3 regions of the Frankia sp. CgJB1 genome follow, and region 2 is predicted to be linked to each of the others. Evidence: riboswitches for the same ligand, from Rfam matches in the RefSeq annotation. Region 2 holds a riboswitch; each other region holds the start of a gene.

The links. Region 2 has a riboswitch for cyclic di-AMP ahead of AC08OT_RS10280 (peptidoglycan-binding protein). Riboswitches for the same ligand answer to the same signal wherever they lie in the genome.
Region 1: linked by a shared signal. The riboswitch ahead of AC08OT_RS15905 (C40 family peptidase) and the one ahead of AC08OT_RS10280 (peptidoglycan-binding protein) in region 2 are both predicted to bind cyclic di-AMP.
Region 3: linked by a shared signal. The riboswitch ahead of AC08OT_RS05710 (transglycosylase family protein) and the one ahead of AC08OT_RS10280 (peptidoglycan-binding protein) in region 2 are both predicted to bind cyclic di-AMP.

The regions. Positions count from the first base shown of each region.
Region 1 is NZ_CDWTNB010000155.1:590-7,452, forward strand. It holds gene AC08OT_RS15900 (plasmid partitioning protein) at 1-129, shown strand, start outside; gene AC08OT_RS15905 (C40 family peptidase) at 648-1,754, opposite strand; cyclic di-AMP (ydaO/yuaA leader) riboswitch at 1,760-1,934, opposite strand; gene AC08OT_RS15910 (hypothetical protein) at 2,279-2,665, opposite strand; gene corA (magnesium/cobalt transporter CorA) at 2,881-4,143, opposite strand; gene AC08OT_RS15920 (PhzF family phenazine biosynthesis protein) at 4,358-5,071, shown strand; gene AC08OT_RS15925 (hemerythrin domain-containing protein) at 5,275-6,033, shown strand; gene AC08OT_RS15930 (PP2C family protein-serine/threonine phosphatase) at 6,258-6,863, shown strand, end outside.
Region 2 is NZ_CDWTNB010000072.1:334-7,196, reverse strand. It holds gene AC08OT_RS10285 (AfsR/SARP family transcriptional regulator) at 1-635, opposite strand, end outside; gene AC08OT_RS10280 (peptidoglycan-binding protein) at 848-1,615, opposite strand; cyclic di-AMP (ydaO/yuaA leader) riboswitch at 2,097-2,250, opposite strand; gene AC08OT_RS10275 (alpha/beta fold hydrolase) at 2,850-3,314, opposite strand; gene AC08OT_RS10270 (four-helix bundle copper-binding protein) at 4,013-4,369, opposite strand; gene AC08OT_RS10265 (amidohydrolase family protein) at 4,690-6,039, opposite strand.
Region 3 is NZ_CDWTNB010000029.1:26,675-33,537, reverse strand. It holds partial or broken gene AC08OT_RS05730 (hypothetical protein) at 1-131, opposite strand, end outside; gene AC08OT_RS05725 (adenylosuccinate synthase) at 328-1,611, opposite strand; gene AC08OT_RS05720 (DUF3151 domain-containing protein) at 1,703-2,137, opposite strand; gene AC08OT_RS05715 (transglycosylase family protein) at 2,224-2,943, opposite strand; cyclic di-AMP (ydaO/yuaA leader) riboswitch at 2,946-3,142, opposite strand; gene AC08OT_RS05710 (transglycosylase family protein) at 3,594-4,271, opposite strand; cyclic di-AMP (ydaO/yuaA leader) riboswitch at 4,278-4,513, opposite strand; gene fbaA (class II fructose-bisphosphate aldolase) at 5,442-6,479, opposite strand; gene AC08OT_RS05700 (DedA family protein) at 6,707-6,863, shown strand, end outside.

The DNA of each region.
Region 1 (6,863 bases), on a different contig from region 2:
TTCGACCCGGAGCCCGGGCCGAACTGCCAGGACCGTGTCCCGGAGGGCCGGGCCCCGGAGGCCTCCTGGGACCGGAAGGTCAGCGAGGCCCTGTGGAAGTTCTCGTCCGGTCACCGGCTGGGGGCCTGACCGCGGCGCCCGCGAGCGGGCCGGGCTGTTTCCCGCACCGGGCAGAGACTGAAGGCTGAAGTCCGCCGATGCCGCCGGGAGGGGGGTAGCGGCATCGGCGAACCTGGTCGGCTGGGGGTCCGAGGCCCGCCGGCCTTCCCGTGCGGATGGGGGGGGATCCGAGGGAAGGCCGGCGGAATCGGGGGCCTTCCGGCCGGACGGACGTCAGATGGGGGGGGAGATCTGACGTCCGTCCCACCGGAAGGAGGGCCCGTCCGGATAGCTGGAAAGGAACCATGTAGGCGGGTTGTCGGGCGGTGACAGGGCCCGCTTGCTGGTCTGTCCGCGGCTTCGCCGGTGGGTGGGAGTCCCGGGCCCGGCTTTCACGGCTTCGGGTCGGTGCCCGGAGGGGAGGCCCGGTAGCCGGCCGCTGGTGGAACGGCAGGGCTCGTGCGGTCCGCCAGCCGCGAAGGCGATCCACCGGAGCCGGATGAGCCGTTGCGTCGGCATGAGGGCGGTGCGCCGGCTCCGACCGGCTGCTAGAGGATCCGACCGACGTAGTAGGAGGTGGTATAGATCTTCTTGAGCGACACGACGTCGCCGGTGCGCGGCGCCACCCACATCATGCCGTCACCCGCGTAGATGCCGGCGTGGTAGATGTTCCCGGGTGTCCCGAAGAAGATCAGGTCGCCGGGCTGCTTGTTGTATTGCGACACCCAGATGGCGGCGGCGAACTGGGCATCGGTCGTCCGCGGCACGCTCCTGCCGAGTTGCTTGAAGATGTACTGGATGAGGCCGGAGCAGTCGAACGAGCTCGGGCCCTCCGCACCGTAGACGTAGGGCTTGCCGGCCTGCAGGGAGGCCAGGTAGACGGCCTTCTCCCCGAGGGAGCTCGACGGGACCGGAACCGACGTCTGGCCCGCGGCGTCCCCTGTCGCAAGGAGATCCGACCAGGCGGCGTTGCGGACGGGCTGGGGGATGGGTGCCGGCCGTACGCGCAGGGTGGCGTCGTTCGCCGAGCGGGCGGACTGCAGGGCGTCTGTGCCGTCGAAGACCGCGGTGACGTTCGTGGTGGTGAGCACCCGGGCCGTGTAGGAAGTGTAGCCTTGGGCATTAGTGTAAAGGTGCTTGAAGGTGGCCCACCCGGTGGGGAGCTTCACTTGCACCTTGACCAGCTGGTTCGCCAGTGGTTCGTGGGTCTGCTCGTTGTAGAGCGAAAAGCCGATGTCGATCGGCTGGTCCGCGTTGACGGTCACCTCGGGGTTGGTCACCCGGAGACCGACCTGAACCTTGCCGGTTAAGGGCGGGGCGTTGACACCGCCCGCCGTGCCGAGCAGGGAGGTGGAGCCGTGGGTGCTGACCGCCGCCGCCGCGATGCTGCCACCCAGGGCGGCATGGGAGCCGATCTGCGCGGCGAGGGTGATCGGAGCGGTGTTCGGCTGCTCGTCCTTCGCTGCGTCGGCGTTGATGTCGGTGGCGCAGCCGGCGAGAGCCACTCCGGAGACCGCGACGGTCCCGGTGGTCAGGGCGGCGAAGGCCCGGGCCCGGGCCCGGCTGCGGGCGGCCGGGGGCGCGGAGGGTGCGCGATGACGGCCGCGACCGGCGCCTCGCGTTTCTTCGTCGAGCTGCACGCTTTGCGCGGACAACGGTGTATTCCTTCCCGTACGCCTGCGAAGTGAGCTGTCGGGTTCGGGCTGGGCTGCCCGGCTCTCGCGTGACCTTCACGCGTCGAGCTTCACCCCTAGGTCGATACCGCGGATCGGTGCCGGCCGGTGGAGGTGGGTCCCCCGCTCCTGCCCCTGATGACGACTCGGAGGGGACACCGGGGCCGGGGGCAGGACTCGGCGTTCGGCCCCGGTGTTGTCGTGACGTCGGCGTGAGACTAGTCCACTTGGACGGGGTGGGTAAACACTAGTCCTTCCCAACTACGGCGAGTGTGCGTTGAAGTTCCCGTCGCGCGACGTCGGCGGCCCGCTCGGCCGGCCGGGCTGACCGGGCGGGCCGAAGGCCCTTCGCACTCCGGTTGTCCTGCTGGTTTTTCGCTGCGTAGGGGGTCCGTGGCGGCGGCCGGTCCGGGTGAGAGGCGGGCGGGCGGGTAGCCCTCCCTCGGCCCGTGGGCGACTTTTGACTACTTAAAGTAGTTGGCGGGCGAGGTCGGGCGTGCACCCCCTCAGCGGGACCGGGAGCTGCGGCGGGTGAGGAATCCCGCCGCATCGAGCACCTGGAGCTCGACCGCGAGCTCGTGGACCTCATGGGGCAGCGAGCGATGGTGCGCCAGCGCCTCGACCGCGGCGCGGGCGTGGCCGGCGAGCTCGTCGAGGGCGTGCTGGCGCTGGCGCATCCGAGCCCGCTCCTCCTGGATGGTCCGGACCGTGTCCTCCTGCCACCGGCGGGTCCGGATGAGATGCTCGCTGGCGTCGGCGGCCTGCCGCTCGGCATCCTCCAGCCGGTTGAGGAGCGCGTCGAGGGCCTCCAGCCGGCCGGCGAGCTCCGCGATGAGATCGCCCCGATCAGGCAGGATGGCTGTTTTATGACTCTTGGGGTCAGACGAGGTCATGGAGTCCCCTGACGGGTGGGGGGATCGGCGGGGACCGCACCGAGCGGCTGGCACGAGACCCGGTTGCTCCGACACGGTTGGTAACGGTAACCGACGTGGCGGGCCAGGGGTAACCCATCGTACGGATACGTCGCGTCAGCCAACTGATAGTAAAAAGGGACTATGGATCTGCCGTCATTGTCGTGGTCCCTGCGCGCATAGCATGCAGGTCGGTGTCAGAACCAGCCGTTGCGCTTGAACGCACGGTAGAGGAACAGGCAGATCGTCGTAATGACGGCCAGGATGGCCGGGTAGCCCCACGTCTGACGAAGCTCCGGCATGTGGTCGAAGTTCATCCCGTAGATCCCGGCGACGGCGGTCGGGACGGCGCCGATCGCCACCCAGGCACTGATCCGTCGCATGTCCTCGTTCTGTGCGATCGTCACCTGCGTCAGCGTCGCCTGGAGCACGGAGGAAAGCAGCTCGTCGAAGTGAGCTATACGCTCGCTGACCTGCTCGAGGTGGTCGGCGACGTCCCGGAAGTAACGGCGCATCGCCACGTCGACCATCGTGGGGGCGTCCGTGGTGAGGGTACGCAACGGGCCCGCGAGCGGCAGCACCGCGTGCTTGAGCTCCAGAAGCTCGCGTTTCATCTGGTAAGCGCTTTCCGTCGACGGCTTCTGATCCCGATGGAAGACCCCCGCCTCGATCTGGTCGACGTCGGCCTGGATGCTTTCCACGGTGCGGACGTAGTCATCCACAATGCTGTCGCAGATGGCGTGCAGCACGGCCGTCGGGCCGTGCCGGAGCATCTCCGGGTTGGCCTCCAGCCGGCCGCGCAGCTTCGTCATCTCCCCGTGCCTGCCGTGCCGCACGGTCACGACGAAGTCCTCGCCGAGGAAGATCATAATTTCGCCGGTGGTGACTACCTCGGAGGTGCTCGTCATCTGGGTGTGCTCCACGTAACTGGTCGTCTTGAGCACCATGAACAGGTGGTTCTCGTATTGCTCGAGCTTGGGGCGCTGGTGGCCGGTGACCGCGTCCTCCACCGCGAGCTTGTCCAGCCTGTACTCCTCGGCGATCGCGGTGAGCTGCTCGTAGCTCGGCTCGAACAGGCCGAGCCAGGCGAACCCGCTGCGTTCGGACCGCGCCAACCGCAGCGCGTCGGCCTGGTCGATGTCCGTGGTGACCCGCCGGCCATGGCTGTACACGCCGCAGGCCATGACGCGCCCGTCCGGCGTCCGCGGTAGCCCGGGGCGGGGCACCTGGCGTCGTTTGCGACCCACCCGGACTAGGGAGACCGGACGGGTCAGCGCGCCGGCGAGCTTATGGGCGTTGGCCGACGCCTGCTCCAGGGCGTCCCCCAGCACCTCCCGGACGGGATGCTGGCTGCCGTGGTCGCCGCCGTCCGGGTGCGCGCCGTCATCGTCGCGTCCCCGGCTCTCGCGTACCGTCTCGTCGCGTACTCTTTCGCCCGGCACCGCATCGTCCCGCATCATTGCCTCCTTCCCTGCCGCCGATCCATGTCCACCTGTCGGCATTTCCCACGACCTTCCCGCTGGTGAACCTTCATGGTGACAAGTCGGTGCCGGCCGTCCGGAGGCGATCCGGGCTTCACCGTGGACGCGGATGCCTGGCGACTGTGCCGGCGGGGTGCCACGCGAAGGGTGAGACACACGTCCGGCGTATGGGATACCTCACAGGGAGGATCGAGTGATCGGGATCGAGGTACGCACGCTTCGGGTGTTCGCCGACGAGACGGGCGCCGGCGGCAGTCTGCTCGCCGTGGTGCTGGACGCCGCGAAGTTGCTGCCCGACGCGCGGGAGCGGTCCGTCGTCGCGCGCCGACTAGGCTGCTCCGCCACGGTCTTCGTCGACGACCCGGAGCTGGCGGAGCTGGCCACCTTCACGCCCGCCGGGGAGCTGCCCCTGGCGGGACACGCCCTGGTAGGGTCGGCCTGGCTGTTGGGTCGGCTGCTCGGTGGCCATCCGGAGATCCTCCGCCCGGCCGGCGGCGAGGCGGTCAGCTGGCAGGAGCAGGGCCGGGTCTGGGTCCGCAGCGCCTTGGCCGCCGTGCCTTATTGGTGGCATGAGATGCTTGCGGACCCGTGCCAAGTCGACGCGCTCGACCTGCCCCGTCCACCCGGCGAGGACCTGACCCAACTCTGGGCGTGGGAGGATGAGCCGGGCGGGGTCGTGCGGGCCCGGGCCTTCGCCAGCAGGCACGGCGTCACCGAGGACGAGGCCTGCGGGTCGGCTTCCATGCGACTGGCCGCGCTGCTCGGGCGGCGGCTCACCATCCGGCACGGTACCGGTTCGATTGTGCTCGCGCAGCCGGGTCCGCCCGGCCACGCCGACATCGGCGGCCTGGTGGTCGAGGATGAGACGCGGTTCCTCGCCGATCTCGACGAGTTCCTCGCCCGGTGACGGTGCCGTCCGGCGGAGCCACGGCCGGACACCACAGGGACCAAGTCTGAGAGTCAGGTGCCGAGCGAGGCGACTGGCACCTTTTGTGGGTACCGGGTTACGGCTGCGTGGTGGCTGCCGAGATGCGGACCGGGTCGGATAGGCGTAGCTTGGGCTTCCGGTAGCTCTCCGCTGGGTATCTGCCCATGGGCTGCGAGGTGGTCATGGCCGAGACGTTGGCGACCTTGGTGGAGGCCGCGCATCAGGACGCCGTCCGTCTGATCGAGCTCTCGCGCAGCGCCGACGCCCACGGTGACGTGGGTGGTCCGTCGACCGACCCGCGGCAGGCGCTGCATGCCAGCGACGCGGCCGTGGCCGCCGTCTCCGCACACCTGAGCGCGATGGAGTCGGTGGTCTACCCGGAGATGGCCCGCCGGGTCGTGGGTGGCCGGGCGCGGGTGGCGGACCTGGGCCGCTTGGCGCGGCGCTGCTCCTCGGTGATGCGCGGCATTGAACAGTACGTCCAGGGGGACCTCAACCGGCCCGCGGAGCCGGTCGCGAACCTGCGCCGGGATCTGGCCGCGTTGATGGTCGAACATGCGACGCTGGAGGACGAACTTCTGCGTGAGCTGATGGCCGAGCTGTCCGACGACGAGCGCCGGGATCTCCTCGACCGCTTCTCCGATGCGATGCGCCACGCTCCGACCCGACCGCATCCGCACCTCCTGCACAGCAGGCTGTTCGGTGGAAGCCTGGCGGCCCGCCTGACGGGCTACTGGGATCACCTGCTCGACGTGATGGACGCTCGGGAGGTACCCGGCGCGCCGGTGCGGGCCCCGGTGCCCGCCGGGCTGTGGGGCTGGTACCTGCTGGGCCGTCCCACGGCGCCGGTTCCGGGTGAGACCCCGCCAGGGAGGGAGGGCGCGCAGGGCCGCGCTACCGGCAGCCACACCGATGCTGATAGCCACACCGCCGCCCGTTGATCTGTCCTGGCGACTGCCGTCGTTCCCGTGGGCCCACCATGTCTTTCTGAGCCCGGTTTTCCTGAGCCCGTCGCGCTCCGTCTTCTTGGCCGCGGTCCACTCCGGTTCGGCGTTCCGATGCGCACGGGCGCTGTGGTCGTGCCATGCTTCGGGTCCGGGTTGGGCCGGTATGGCCTCGTGTCGTGCAATGCCGAGGAGATGTGTCAGGAACCGAGAGCAACGCGATGCGGGCGCCGAACGCTGATCCTGCGGAAGTGATCTGGCCTGTGCTGTTGGTCGAGGACGATGATGCCGACGCCTATCTGGTGTCCGAGCTCCTCGACGAGGCCTCCGCTCCGGTCGAGCTGACCCGGGTGCGCACGGTGGCCGAAGCCGCCCGTCGCAGCGAGCACGTCGCGTGCGTGCTGCTGGATCTAGGGCTGCCGGACAGCGAGGGCCTGTCGGCGCTGCGCCGGTTGCTCACGGTCGAGGCGGGAGCGCCGGTCGTGGTGCTCACCGGTCTGGTTGACAAGTACCGGGGGGCGCAGGCGGTCGCCGCGGGCGCGCAAGATTACCTCGTCAAGGGCCAGGTCGACGGGCGGGACCTGGTCCGGGCCGTCCGGTACGCGATCGAGCGCAAGCGGGCCGACACCGCCGCGCAGGCGCTGCGGGAGTCGGAGCTGCTGGCGGACGAGCGGGCCCGCCTCGAACGCGGCCTGTTACCCCGGCCGCTCATCGACGACGGCCGGTTGCACCACGACGCCCGGTACCGCCCCGGCCGGCAGCAGTCCCTGCTCGGCGGGGACTTCTACGACATGGTGTCCACCGCGGACGGCACGCTCCACGTCCTG
Region 2 (6,863 bases):
GGCAGCACCCGATCGTACTCGCTGAGGGCCAGGCGGGCGTCGATCAGGTCCTCGCACACCGCCCAGCGAGCCTCCTCCAGCCGGAGGACCTCCGCGCCTGCGATCTCCGCCGGGAGCTCGTCGAACGCGTCCCCCCGCCACAGCGCGAGGGCACCTTCGAAAAACCCGGCGGCGCGTTCCGGTGAGCCGGCACGCACGGCGGCGCGGCCCTGCTCAGCGGCCGATTCGAACCGCTTAGCGTCGATCTCACCGGGCGCGACGACCAGGCGGTACTCCCCCGGCCGGCTCTCGATGCGCCCGGGGCCGTTCCCCCCGGCTCCGGGCGTGCCCAGGGGCGGCCCGAGGGTGTGCCGCAGCTCCGAGAGATAAGTCTTGATGTTGCCCCCAGCGGAGCGCGGCGGGGCATCCTGCCAGAGCGCGAGCCGCATCCCGTCCACACTCACCCACTGGCCGGCGTGCAGCAGCAGGGTCAGCAGCAGGATGCGCTTCTTGCGCTGGTCGATGCGGACCTGCTCACCCGAGGATCGCCGCACCTCCAGCGGTCCCAGGACCGCGAACAGGAGGCCGGCCCCGGTCGCGGAAGATGCGTTCGGACTCGCCTCAGATAGGTAGTCGTCGAGCATCGTGGCTCTCATCGATCGGGCCCCCGTTTCGGTTTTCCCGTGCGGGCCGGCTGGTCCCGCCCGGGCCGGTGCCATCTCCCGGCCCGGTGCTGGCCCGGTGGCTGAATACCCCCAGCTCACCCCGGGTAGTCATCCGGTGCATGCGGATATCGAGCAGCGCTCTCGGGCGGGTCGGGAACACCGCCCGACAGCGCCGGCGCCCGGTCGGCGGGCCTCGATCAGGGTCAGATCCCGAGCTTCGCCCGCGTCTGCGGCCCGACGATCCCGTCGACCACCAGACCGTGCTTCAGCTGGAAGTCCTTGACCATGTGGTTGGTCTGGTACCCGAACTTCCCATCCACGCTGATCGGGTAGCCAAGGCTGGCTAGCCTCTTCTGGATCTGGTGGACGTCGAGGTGGAACCTGAGGCCGATGGCCAGCGACGGGTAGCGGGCCGCAGGCGCCACCACGGCCGCACGCGCCGGGGCAGCCGCACGCGCCGGGGCAGCCAGCGAGGAGTAGGAGACGTTCGTGAACCGTGCGCCGCGCGAGACGGCCGCCGCCGCTGCCTGTCCCCGGGCCAGGTAGCGGTAGTGCATGCCCTTGGTGTAGGCGCTCCAGGCGGTGATGCCCTGGCCTTCACAGACCTTCTTCGCCGCCCAGGCGTTGACGGTTGGGTCGTAGAGGTTGCGGTTACCCACCCAGCCGGCGTGGGCCCGCATGTTGATCTGCCACAGGCCGCGCGAGTCCTCGCCGGAGGTGGCGTGGGCGTAGGGGTTGCCGCCGGACTCCGCAAGAGCCACCTCGACCCAGGTGGCCAGCGGGACGCCGCGGCAGCCGGGCAGTCCCGCGTTCGCGGCCGCGCTGGCGATCGTCACATCGGGGACCGTGGTGGCAGCCCTGGCCGGGCTCGCGGTGGCGAGCATGCCGGCGCCGGCGCCGATCACACCGACGGCGGCGACAACGGCGCCCCGGGTCCGGGTGGAATTTTTCCGATGCTTTCCCTTGGCCATTTCTTTGACATCTCATTTCGGTGTCGTCGAGCACAGACTAGTGATCGAGGGGAGGGATGCCGCTCGAAGGAGGGCGAGCGGAGACGACCGCGCTGGAGAAGAGCAGCACCCAGTGCCGGTCCCCCGGTGCGCCGAGGGTCCGTCCGGGGACGACCGATCGACGCACCCTGAGGATTCCGGGGTCGATGGGCTGAGCAGCCCGGCAGGCGGCCGCGGTCATTCCGTTCCGGGCCTGGCGGGCCCGGTGGACGGCAGGGGTCAGCCGACCACGGATGACGAGGTCAGGTGGCTTTCAGCCGAGCTGGTGGTATCGCGCGTCAGCGCGATCGGCCGGTACGGGCACCGACCGGATGGCACGTTCTCGCGAAGACGTCAGGGCGAGAACGGCGCCCAATATGGCGGGGACGCACCGCGGGTCGCGCCGAACGGCGTCACGGTCCAGAAGACCGGAGCCGAGCGTTCCTGAAACACAGGCAACGTCGAGTCCTTCCCGTACGCCTGCGAGGTTAGCTGTCGGGTTCGGGCCGGGAAGCCCGGCCGTTTCCGCGGCGTGCGCGTAACGGCTTAACCCCAAGGGCGGCCCGCAACGAGCCACCCGGAGGAACGTGGTTCCCCCGCTTCTGCCCAAGGTCTCTCGGAGGGAGCTCCGGACCGTGGGCAGAACTCGGCGTCGGCCCGGAGCTGTTGATACCTCGCAACCGTAGCGAACTACAAACCGTAGTGACAAGTACGAGTTGCGCCGAATCTGGGCGCATGTTGGTCACGATACGTGCATAACGCTGCAGTGCCGCAACTCTCGGACATCAATAGCAGCTACCGGTAGCGACACAGATCACCCGTCACGACCGGATCTTGGCGATATGACCGGCCTGTCGCGACGGGGACCGGTAGTCACGGGGACCGGTAGCCACGAGGACCGGTAGTCACCGGGACCGCCCGGCCGCCCGGCAATCCCTGCGCCCCCGCGCACCCCGGCAACCCCCGGCGGGCGGGAAACTTGGACCGGGGGTCGGGTGGCGTGTGGGCGGGTACGCAAACGCGAACGGTGCCGGCTTCGAGCCGCAGACTCGAAGCCGGCGCCGTTGGAAAACAGACGACGCGGTACGGGACGGACGATGGACCCGCGTGATTCGCGCCGGCACCCGCCAAGGAAACGCCTGCTGAGCGCTTGGGACTCCCGCGGAGGCACACCCCGATCGGAGCGGCACGCGGGCGCGCCCGGCACCGGGCGAGATCAGTCGAGCAGCCGGTCCCGCTGCCGTTGCCGTGGGGCCAGCCGCGGGGCACGGAGGTTCTCGAGGAACAGCAGGATGTACGCGCCGACCGCACGCCGACCGGGGCCGGCGAGCACGCCACGCCCCCCGGGTAGCGACGCCAGCCGGGCCCGGCGCGCGGTCCGCGTCATCATGCGCACCAGCGCAAGCGGGCTGACCTCGTCTCGCTCGGCGTGGAACAGTAGGACCGGCAGGTCGGGCAGCGACCGTGGGATCGGCTGTCCCGGACCCTCGCCCGCGATCTTTCGGTACACCAGCGGCAGGTCGAGCAACACGAGGGCATCCGGCCGGACGGCTGGCGAACCGGCGCCGACCAACGCCCGCAGGGCCCCGCTGTCCGAACCCAGCAGGATGAACGGACCCTCGGGGGCACGCGCCTCACCAAGGGCGAGGACGGTGTCTCTCCCGTGGTCGAGAAACGTCACCTGATATCCGTCGAGCGCGAGCCGGAAAGCCAGGCCCTCGAAATGTTCAGCGGATTCTCCCCGACCGGGGAGAAGGACGACATTGGCTCTTCTCGAGTGGGTTGGATCACCGCTGGGCCAGTAACGGGTTCCCGGCCCCCCACATATCCATTGGGGCGCGGATAAACGTATGCTGACGAAACCAGGGACGACACAGCATGCTCCGATCGGAAACCGTCCAGAGATGTACCCGGTATTGACCGGACATCGATACCGAGGCAGCTGGCGTCCACGCAGGCAATGACGATCTGGAGACAGACCTATCGAGCGGCCATGCATAAGGAGAACGCCAGAGAGAACACCGAGCGAGGGAAAGCCGAGGAGGCTAGTAAAGCACGTGAATTGGCCGGGCCGGATAACCGGACGAGGCCACTCGCAGGAAATCGATGTGGCCACGGATGACCAGGGGGGTCCTCCGATTCACCCAGGAGGACATGACCATATTCTGCCTATCCGACGGCTACCTGTCAACATGGTCAATATTGTTACTCAGGTGTTTCACCCCATGTCCGCCCGAGGATACGTAACCGTAGCCACCAATCGTGACCGAGGCCACGTGGCACGTGGCACGTGCCGCCGCACAGCTGCACGGCCCCGGACGTCGGGGCGGAGTCAGGTGATCGCCGGCTACGCCCCGGCGCCGTCGGGCCGGACGCCGCTCAGGCGGCGGCGCCCACCATCGTGTTGCAGCTCTCCGCGCAGGATCGGCATGCGCCGGCGAGCTTGGCGAGCTGCTGATCCTGCGGCATCCTCTCGCACATCTCAGCGCACATCACGCAGATCCGCGCGCACATCGCGCACATTTCCCCGTGCATCGGCGACATCCGGCACATCATGTCGGCGCAGATCCTGGTGACGGCTGCGCAGTCCATCATCAGCCGCATGTTCGCCGACTCCATCATGGCGCCCGGCATGTCCATGCAGTAGGAGATCGTCTCCTCGCACAGGGCCGAGCAGGACATACACTCCTCGATGGCCTTCCGCATGTTCTTATTGATCATTTCAGCGTGCTGCATGAGAACCCTCCAGGCATTGGAGACGCGGCACCCAGTACCAGCAAATGACCCGGGCCACCTGACGTCAGCCGGCAGCAAGGCCCCTACGACAATAGCTTTCGGGGGCCGATCCGCATCTCGGTCAATCGCCGTCCCAGGGCGGATCCGACGAAAGCCCGCGAAGCCATACTAAGAATTCGTAATGAAGTAATTAATGCAAGCCAATATGCGTCTTCGCAGGTCACGGGCTCGCGAGGACCCCGAAGTAAACAAGTTATTTCATTCCGAATCCTAAGGGTATTTCTTTTGATATTTCGTGAACATTCTAGAAAACGGGAGAGTCAGCTGGACGGCGACGCCGCGGGCCGCTCGGGAGCGATTCTCGGCACCTCTTCCATCACCATGGTGGGGCGGACCAGGTTCCCGGGCAGCCGCGGGTGGGGCAGCACCGCACGACCGCCAAGGAACACCCCGCTCACGGCGCCCGGCCGCTCGAAGACCGACAGGTCCCCGGGGTCCGCGTCGAGCAGGATCGCGTCGAAGGCGGAGCCGACGGCGATACGGCCGGCTCCCTCCCCCAGTCCGAAGAGCCGGGCTCCGGTCGCGGTCGCGGCGAGCAGCGCCTCGGGCGGAGTGAGCCCGGCGCGGCGCAGCCGGCTGATCTCGGCCAGGTTCATGCCGTGCCGGGTGCGGTGCCGGGCGTCGCTGCCGAGCGCGATCGGCACCCCCGCCGCACGGGCGACCGCGATCGTGCCGGCCAGCGCGGCCTCGGTGGCCTCGGCCCGGTCCACCGCCCAGCCCGGCAGCACTCCGGTGGCCGCCAGCGCCGCCAGGTCCTGGTAGGGCGACAGGGTGGGGACGAGCGTCACCCCGGCGGCCGCCGTGGCGGCCGCCACGGGCTCGGTGAGCCCGATGCCGTGCTCGATGGACCGCGCTCCGGCGGCGACCGCGGCCTCGATCGACCGCTCGCCCAAGGCATGCATCATCACCGGGCGTCCGTACCGCCGGGCCTCCGCGACGGCGGCCGCAAGCTCCACCGGGCTGAACTGCGGCTCGGGCTGCCCCGGCCGGGCGGACATCACCCCACCGCTCGCGTAGATCATGATCCAGTCCGCACCCGCACGCAGAACGCCCCGCACCGACGCCGGCAGGCTGCCCGCCTCGGTAACGGTATGCGGGAGCCGGCCGGGATAGTCCGGCATGAGAACATCTTCGGCCGACTCCAGCCCGGGACCGATGATCGCCCCGTCACCGTGCCGCCCGGACCGGCTCAGCCCGACGACGGACACGGCGAGCCGCGGTCCGGGCACGGTGCCCGCGCTGACCGCGTCCCGGATGCCGGCGTCGGCGCCGCCGGCGTCCCGCAGGTGTGTGACACCGGCCGCCAACGACGCCCGCAACGCGGCGGCGGTCTGCAGGACCCGCGTGGACAGCGACGCCGTCGCCAGCTCGAACGGATCATAGGTGGACTGCGTGACGTGAGCGTGGCAGTCGACGACCCCTGGCATCAGCCACAGGTCGTGGGCATCAACGTCGACGGCGTCCCGGTCGAGGCCTAGTCGCGTGCCGACCGCATGGATGATCCCGCCGCCGACGGCGACGTCGGTCGGCTCACCGAAGCGCCCGGTCTTGTCGAGGACGTGCACCCCCCGCAGGACGAAGGCCTCGGCCGCCTCGGATCGTCCGGGCACCGTCGACCGCTCGGACTCGGAGCGGCCGGACTCGGACCGTTCCGTCGCGGTGGATCGCCCGTGCGCCGGAGGCTGCTCCGGAGTCAGGGATTGTTCCGATGATGCCAGGGGATCGGTCATGGCCAGCGCCGTTCCTGCCGTTGACGACGACCTCCAGCGCCTCGTTCCGGCCGGATCGAGCATCGACCGACAAACGCGCGGAGGCGGATGTCAGATCGAAGGTCGAGGCCGGGGTGCGGAAGGTCCGGATGTTCCGGAGGTCATCCGGAGGTCAACGGGGACAGGCCGCCGTGTTGACGCGGCAGGTGTCGATGTGACGGCGATGAGTGAGTTCGGCCGCGCGGCCACCCGGCTGAGGCCACGGCGTCGCCGTGATCCCGCACCGGTCGTCCGACACGACGTCTCCTTGTCTCCCACTCGCTCCCGGATTCACTCGCTCCCGGATAACCGCGCTCAGTGTCATCCGTCACACTCCACCGTAATCACCGGTCCCGGATGACGCAAAGGGTCGAAGGACGAGCCGGTCAGGTCCGCTCACGGGCGAGCAACTCGTAGGAACGGACGCGATCCACGTGCTCGTAGGCGATCGTGGTGATCACCGGCTCGTCCGCGCGCCCAGGCAATGGCACACGATCGGCCTGCGGCGTTGACGGCAGGTTGACCGCCGTGATGAGATCATCCGGTGTTCAGTCCGGCCGTTCTCGTTACGCGTGGCCACGTTGACTTCTCCCTGGTGAGTTCCGCCATCTGTACCGCGCGCTGAGCCGCGCGGCGGACGCGCTCGTCCCGGCGCACCCTCAGCGCGTTCCCGAGATCCACCGCTC
Region 3 (6,863 bases), on a different contig from region 2:
GGCAGAGCCTCGCCGGTGGGGGAGAACCCGACCGGCCAGGCGTCGGAGTCGGTCGGGTGCAGGTAACCGCGTCTCACGGCCGGTGGCCAACGGGCCGGTTGCGGGGCTTCGGCCGGTTCCGGCAGCGACAGCGGTGTCCGCCCGGGGATGGAAGGGTCGTCATCCGACGGCCGGGACCTGACAACGGCCACCGCCACCACCCCCGGACGTCATTGCTTTGCGTGACCGCCCAAGCGTCGATGGTAATGCTTCCGGCTGCAACCGGAACCGACCGGATCTTGGCCCGCGCCGGGCGGGATCAGACCAGGTCTTTTCGGACCAGTTTGTTCAGACCAGGTCATTGATGACGAGCGTCTGGTCCCGCCCGGGACCGACGCCGACCGCCGACACCGGGGCGCCGGAGAACTCCTCCAACGCCCTGATGTAGTCCTTCGCGGTGCCGGGCAGGTCGGCGAACGACCGGACGCCGGAGATGTCCTCGTGCCAGCCGGGCAGGTCAGTGTAGATCGGCTTGGCGTGGTGGAACTCGGTCTGGGTCATGGGCATCTCGTCGACCCGTTCGCCGCCGATGTCGTAGCCGACGCAGATGGGCACCCGGTCGAAGCCCGACAGGACGTCCAGCTTGGTGAGGAAAAGGTCGGTCAGACCGTTGACCCGCACCGCGTAGCGGGCGATTACGGCGTCAAACCAGCCGGTGCGCCGTGCCCGGCCGGTCGTCACGCCGAACTCCCCGCCAATGCGGCGCAGCTCCTCTCCGACCTTGTCGTCCAGTTCGGTGGGGAAGGGGCCGGCGCCGACCCGGGTCGTGTAGGCCTTGATGATGCCGATCACCCGACTGATCCTCGTCGGGCCGATGCCGGCGCCGGTGGCCGCGTAGCCGGCGGTCGGGTTCGATGACGTGACGAACGGGTAGGTGCCGTGATCGACGTCGAGGAGAGTGCCCTGGGAGCCTTCGAGCAGCACGACCTTGCCCGCGCGCAGCGCCCGGTCGAGAATCAGGCCGGTGTCGGCGATGTGGGGTTGGAGGCGTTTCGCGTAGTCGGCGTACTCCTCGACCACCTCGTCTAGCTCGATCCGGCGCCGGTTGTAGACCTTGGCCAGGACCTGGTTCTTCTCCCGTAGCACCAGTTCGAGCTTCTTGTGGAAGATGCCCGGGTCGAGGAGATCCTGCACTCTGATGCCCGTACGGGCAACCTTGTCGCCGTAGGTGGGACCGATGCCGCGACCGGTGGTACCGATCCGCGCCTTGCCCAGGTAGCGCTCGATGACCCGGTCCAGCGCCCGGTGATGGGGCATGATCAGGTGGGCGTTCGCGCTGATCAGGAGCCGGGAGACGTCGATGCCGCGGGCGGTGAGCCCGTCCATCTCGGCCAGCAGCACGCCCGGGTCGATGACGACCCCGTTGCCGATCACGGGAACGCAGTCGGCTCGCAGCATGCCACTGGGAATCAGGTGGAGCGCGTAGCTCTCCGCCCCGATGACCACGGTGTGGCCGGCGTTGTTGCCACCCTGGTATCGGACGACGTAATCGACGGCGCCGCCCAAGAGGTCGGTCGCCTTTCCTTTTCCCTCGTCGCCCCACTGGGCACCGATGAGGACAAGAGCAGGCACCGGGCGAGGTTACTAGGGATGGCGGGGCCGTGGGGCCGGCTGCGGCGTCCTCGCTGGCCTCCACCACCGACGCGGCCTGATGAACTCACTGTCAGGTGAAGCCGATCTCACTGGCGGTGACGGGATTGCTGCCGGTCAGGAACGTCCGGCAGCGGGTGGCCTCCTCGGCCTCCCCGATGGCCGCGGCCGCCCGGACGAGAGCGGCGAGTGAACGCAGGAACCCGCGGTTGGGTTCGTGTGACCAGGGGATCGGCCCGTTGCCCTTCCAGCCCGAGCGGCGCAGGGCGTCGAGGCCGCGGTGATAGCCCGTGCGGGCGTAGGCATAGGCCTCGATGGGTCGTCCGCCGGTGAGCGCGAGCTCGGCGAGCGCGGCCCAGGGCGCGCTGAACGCGGGCAGCCGGGCGGCGACGGCATCCGGCGGATCACCGGCGGCCAGCGCCTCGGTCGCGGCCGCGTCGGAGGGCAGGAGCGTCGGCGGCGGACCGGAGAGCAGGTTGGGCTTTCCCGAGGCGGACGGCGTCGTCATGAGTGCATCCTGCCCGACGACTGGCCGCACACGTCATGGAGGTCACCCCGGACGCGCCCGCCCTGCGCGCACGGTGACCGGGTCGGTCAGGCCCTGACGCTGACGTTCCACAGATTCTGGCCGACGACCCCGGGTTGACCGTCGTTCACCCGGGTGAGGTACGAGTACAGCGCGGCGATGCCCTGCGACTGCGGTCCGAACTTGCCGTCGACGGTGAGTACGAAGCCCTTCTGGCGCATTCTGTCCTGCCAGACGAAGGCCTCCGGGCGGACGTCGTCGCTGAGGGACGCGTCGAGGACCGTGCCCCTGAACGAGCCGTCCCCCATCTCCCGGCGAGCCCGGTCCAGCGTCATGGGGGGTTCCACCGGGGTGATGGCCTGCTGGATGACGTCGCCAGAGCCGCCCGGGACACTGGCCGGGCCGTTGTTGGTCAGGCCCATCTTGACCGAGCAGGACGGCCATGGCTGCCAGCCCCGCTGGTTGTAGAGCTTCGCGGCCGCCTCGTCCTGCGTGGCGGGCGACGCCTGGTACGGCCGGCCGGAGTACCCGAGCCCGTGCCAGGTCCGGTCGTCGAACTGGTAGGCACCGGAGAAGCCGTTGCCGGTGTTGATCGCGTAGTTGCCGCCGGACTCGCACTGGCGGAGCTTGGCGAAGTCATCGGCGGTGGCCGCGCCCGCCGGAGCCGCGGTGACCGCGAGGCCGCTGCCGACGATGGCCGTGACCGCGCCGGTGGTGCGCAGGATGCGACCGGCGGGCGATGGGGCCTGCGGTGCTCGATGTCTGCCGCCACGACGCCCAGAGGGCATGTTCGTCCAATCCCGTCGCCTGCGGGGTGAGCTGTCGGGTGCGGGCTGGGATGGCCCGGCCGGAGGATCCGACCCCGGGTGGCGAGTAGGAACCGCTCTCCACCATGGACCGGGATGCACCGGCTTTACCCCAAGGACGCTGCTTGCGGCGCCCGAAATGTGGGTCCCCCACTCCTGCCCGCTGCGGTTGATGTTCGTTCCGGCCGCTCGCACGGGGGCAGGACTCGGCGTCCGTCCGGGCGGCCTCGCCGACGAGGCGAGTGAGCGGCACTCTAGCGAGAACCGCTCATGGAGCGCAAACCGGGGTGGTCCGGAGTAACCAGTGAGGATCGCGCGAATCGTGCCACTTCTGTACAGGTTCCGCAGGTGGCTCGCTGGTCCTGCTGTTCCTCGCCGGCCTTGCCGAAGATCGGCTCTGCCGGAGGCCGGTCAGGGTGTGGTCCGGGTGATGTTGGTGGTGGGTTGCACGGGCCAGCCCGTACGGGCCGTCAACCGGAGATCGTCCGGAGGCCGGTCGGGCCGGCCCATCGTCGAGGTGAGATCCCCTGACCGGTGTCGCCGGGGTGGGATGTCCGGTTGCCGCGGCGGTCGTCCCCCGTCGCGGGAGCGGAGTGAAGAGATCAGCTGACGGAGCTGACGGAGTGAATGGATCAGCTGAAGGTGGCCCGCCAGGTCGCCGGGCCGACGATGCCGTCGACGGCGAGTCCCTTGGCGGCCTGCAGGGCGCGGGCGACTGCGGCGGAGCGTGGTCCGTAACGGCCGTCGATCGTGATCGGATACCCCAGATGGTTGACGCGGGCCTGCCAGGCCCGCACGTCGTCACGTACCTGCCTGGCCAGTGCGGTCGTCAGGTTACGGGTGAATACGGGGGTGCTCACGGAGATGGGGCTGACCGTCAGCTCACTGCGTTTCGCCGTGCGCGACGCCTGGCCCGAGGAGCTCGACGAGCCGCCCGCGAGCTGGTCGGCGCCCATCCCGCGGCCACAGGTCGGCCACTGGCCGAAGCCGGACCGCCGGGCGAGCTTGAGTGCGGCCTCGTCCTGGACAGCCGGGGGAGCCTGGTGCGGCAGACCGCTGTAGCCGAGGCCGTGCCAGGTGCTGGCGGAGAACTGGTAGGCGCCGTAGTACGCGTTGCCGGTGTTGATCGTGTAGTCACCGCCGGACTCGCACTGCCGCAGGCCCGTCCAGGTGGTGGCCGCACCGGCCGGCTGGCTGAGCGCGAAGGTGCCGCCCACCGCTGCCGCGAGTACGGGTGCGACCACGAGGGCCCGGGCCCGGCTGCGGGTACCGGCGCGGCATTGTCGGCCACTGATACGTGCGTCGGACATGTCTTGTGGTCCTTCCCCACGCCTGCGAGGTAAGCTGTCGGATTCGGACTGGGAACTGCCCGGCCGTGCCAGGGATTCCCTGGAGACGGAAGCCGCACCGGAAACACCTTTCCGTGTGGTCGTCGCACATGGCTTCACCCCGAGAGCATCGAATCCTTTCGATACTCGGAGATGGGTCCCCCGTTCCTGCCGCCCGGTTCGAGAAATCGTCGGCCGGGGGCAGGATTCGGCGTGCCGCCCGACGAATGCCCGGCGTTGTTGCCGGGCACGGCGAAAACCATAACCACGCCGCCCGGCGAGTCGCCAAGCATTGAATAGGGTGCGTGAAAAAGAGCACACTCGGCGCGCCTGCTTGAGCAGGAATCGACGGCCTGGTATCGCGCGTGCGCGCCCGCTCATCAAACTGGCGGTACGACGTGCGGAGGCATTTGTGCTTGGCCGATCACCCTGTTTGCCGATGGGCGACGATGAGCGGAGAGTCCCGTATCAGGCCAGATGTGTGATATGTCAACAAAGGTGTGACGGCCCTGCTACGAGATCGACGCGAGTGATCGGCCTGATACTACGCTTCGTCCGTTGAAGCCTGTTTTTGTGAGAAAAACAACGGAAATCGGGCGGTAACTTGCAGCGTTGTGATTTTTGCACACGGCGGATTCGATCGAACACCGATTGTGAAAATTGCCTGTCGGGCCGCCACGCTGGACGAAGGGGTTCCGTGGGGCGGGGCGGTAGGTGAACGGTTACCGAAGGCCCGGTGCGTGTCCGCTAATGTGGCCGCAACCTGCTGGTCGCCAGCGGAGGCGGCGTTACGCGAGGAGCGGGGTCCCTCGCCCGGTAAACAGTGGTCCCCCAGCCGTCGGAGCGACCGGGGAACCGTGGGGCCGGCATAGTACGGGAAATCGGCAGGTCGTGCATCGGACCGGGGCGGGTCGGATGTCCGCCGCGTGCCGGTCGTTCCGTCCGCCGGAAACGATGGAGAGTGTCGGGTCGAGGGGTCCGGAGAATGCCCTCGGACGAGCGGCGGCGGTTGCCCGGTTGCCCGTTTTCGCGGCCGGCGGCTATCTGTCCTCCTGCCCGCCTCCTGTCCGCCTCCTGTCCGCCGGCCGGCGGTCCGGCCGGACGGTATCCGACGAACCGATCCCGCCAGCCGGCGTACGCTCCTGGCCCGGACTATGCCCGTCCGAGGCTGGTGCCGGCGGAACGGAGGTCCTCACACGCCTGGGCGACGCGGGCCGCCATGCTGCTCTCCGCGAGCTTTCCGTAGGTACGCGGGTCGTATGCCTTCTTCACGCCGACCTCACCGTCCACCTTGAGAACGCCGTCATAGTTTTTGAACACGTGGTCCACGATGGGGCGGGTGAATGCGTACTGGGTGTCCGTGTCCACGTTCATCTTGACCACCCCGTAGTCGAGCGTCTCGCGGATTTCGGTGAGAGCCGACCCGCTACCGCCGTGAAAGACGAGGTTGAACGGCTTCGCGCTGGCTGGCAGCCCGAGCTTCCTGGCGACGTACTCCTGTCCTTCGTGCAGAATCGTCGGGCGTAGCTTGACGTTTCCGGGCTTGTACACACCGTGCACGTTGCCGAAGGTGGCGGCGAGCAGGTAGCGCCCCTTCGCGCCGGTGCCGAGCACCTCGGCCGTCCGCCACATGTCCTCCGGCGTCGTGTAGAGCTTCTCGTCGATCGCGCCGACGACGCCGTCCTCCTCGCCGCCGACGACCCCGATCTCGACCTCGAGAACGATCTTCGCGGCGGCGGCATCCGCGAGTAGTTCCTCGGCGATCTTGAGGTTCTCCTCAAGGGGGACCGCCGAGCCGTCCCACATGTGCGACTGGAAGAGCGGCTCGCGCCCCTGGGCCACCCGATCCTTCGAGATCGCGATCAGGGGACGGATGTAGGTGTCAAGCTTGTCGGCCGGGCAGTGGTCGGTGTGCAGGGCGATGTTGACCGGATACGCCTCCGCGACATGGTGGGCGAACTCGGCTAGTGCCTCCGCGCCGAGGACCATGTTCTTCACCGTCGAGCCGGACAGGTACTCGGCACCGCCGGTGGACACCTGCACGATGCCGTCACTGCCGGCTTCGGTGAAGCCCCGCAGCGCGGCGTTCAGGGACTGCGACGAGGTCACGTTGATCGCGGGGTAGGCGAAGGACTGGGCTTTCGCCCGGTCGAGCATCTCGGCATATACGTCTGGCGTGGCGATGGGCATCGGTGGGGCTCCTTACGAACCTGTAGGGGCGCCGATCAGCCCTGCACCCGCGGTGCAGGACAGCCGGATCGGGCCGAAGCCCGCCGTGGACTCCTGATGGGCGAAGGGTATGACGCCTTGCCCCGTCCCGGGGTCGGATGCGGCTGACGTCGCCGACGCGGTGCCGGTCCGCGCGCCGGGCGCGGGGCGCGGGGCGGGTGCCGACCAAGGGTCGGCACACTGGTCGAGTGGATGTCGGCAGCCTGTCCGGGATGACGCTGTACGTCGTCCTCTTCGCGGTCATCTTCGTCGAGAGCGGGATCCTGATCGGGTTCTGGCTTCCGGGTGACACCATTCTCTTCGCGGCCGGGCTGATGGCGGCGGACGCGGCGTCGAACGTGTCCG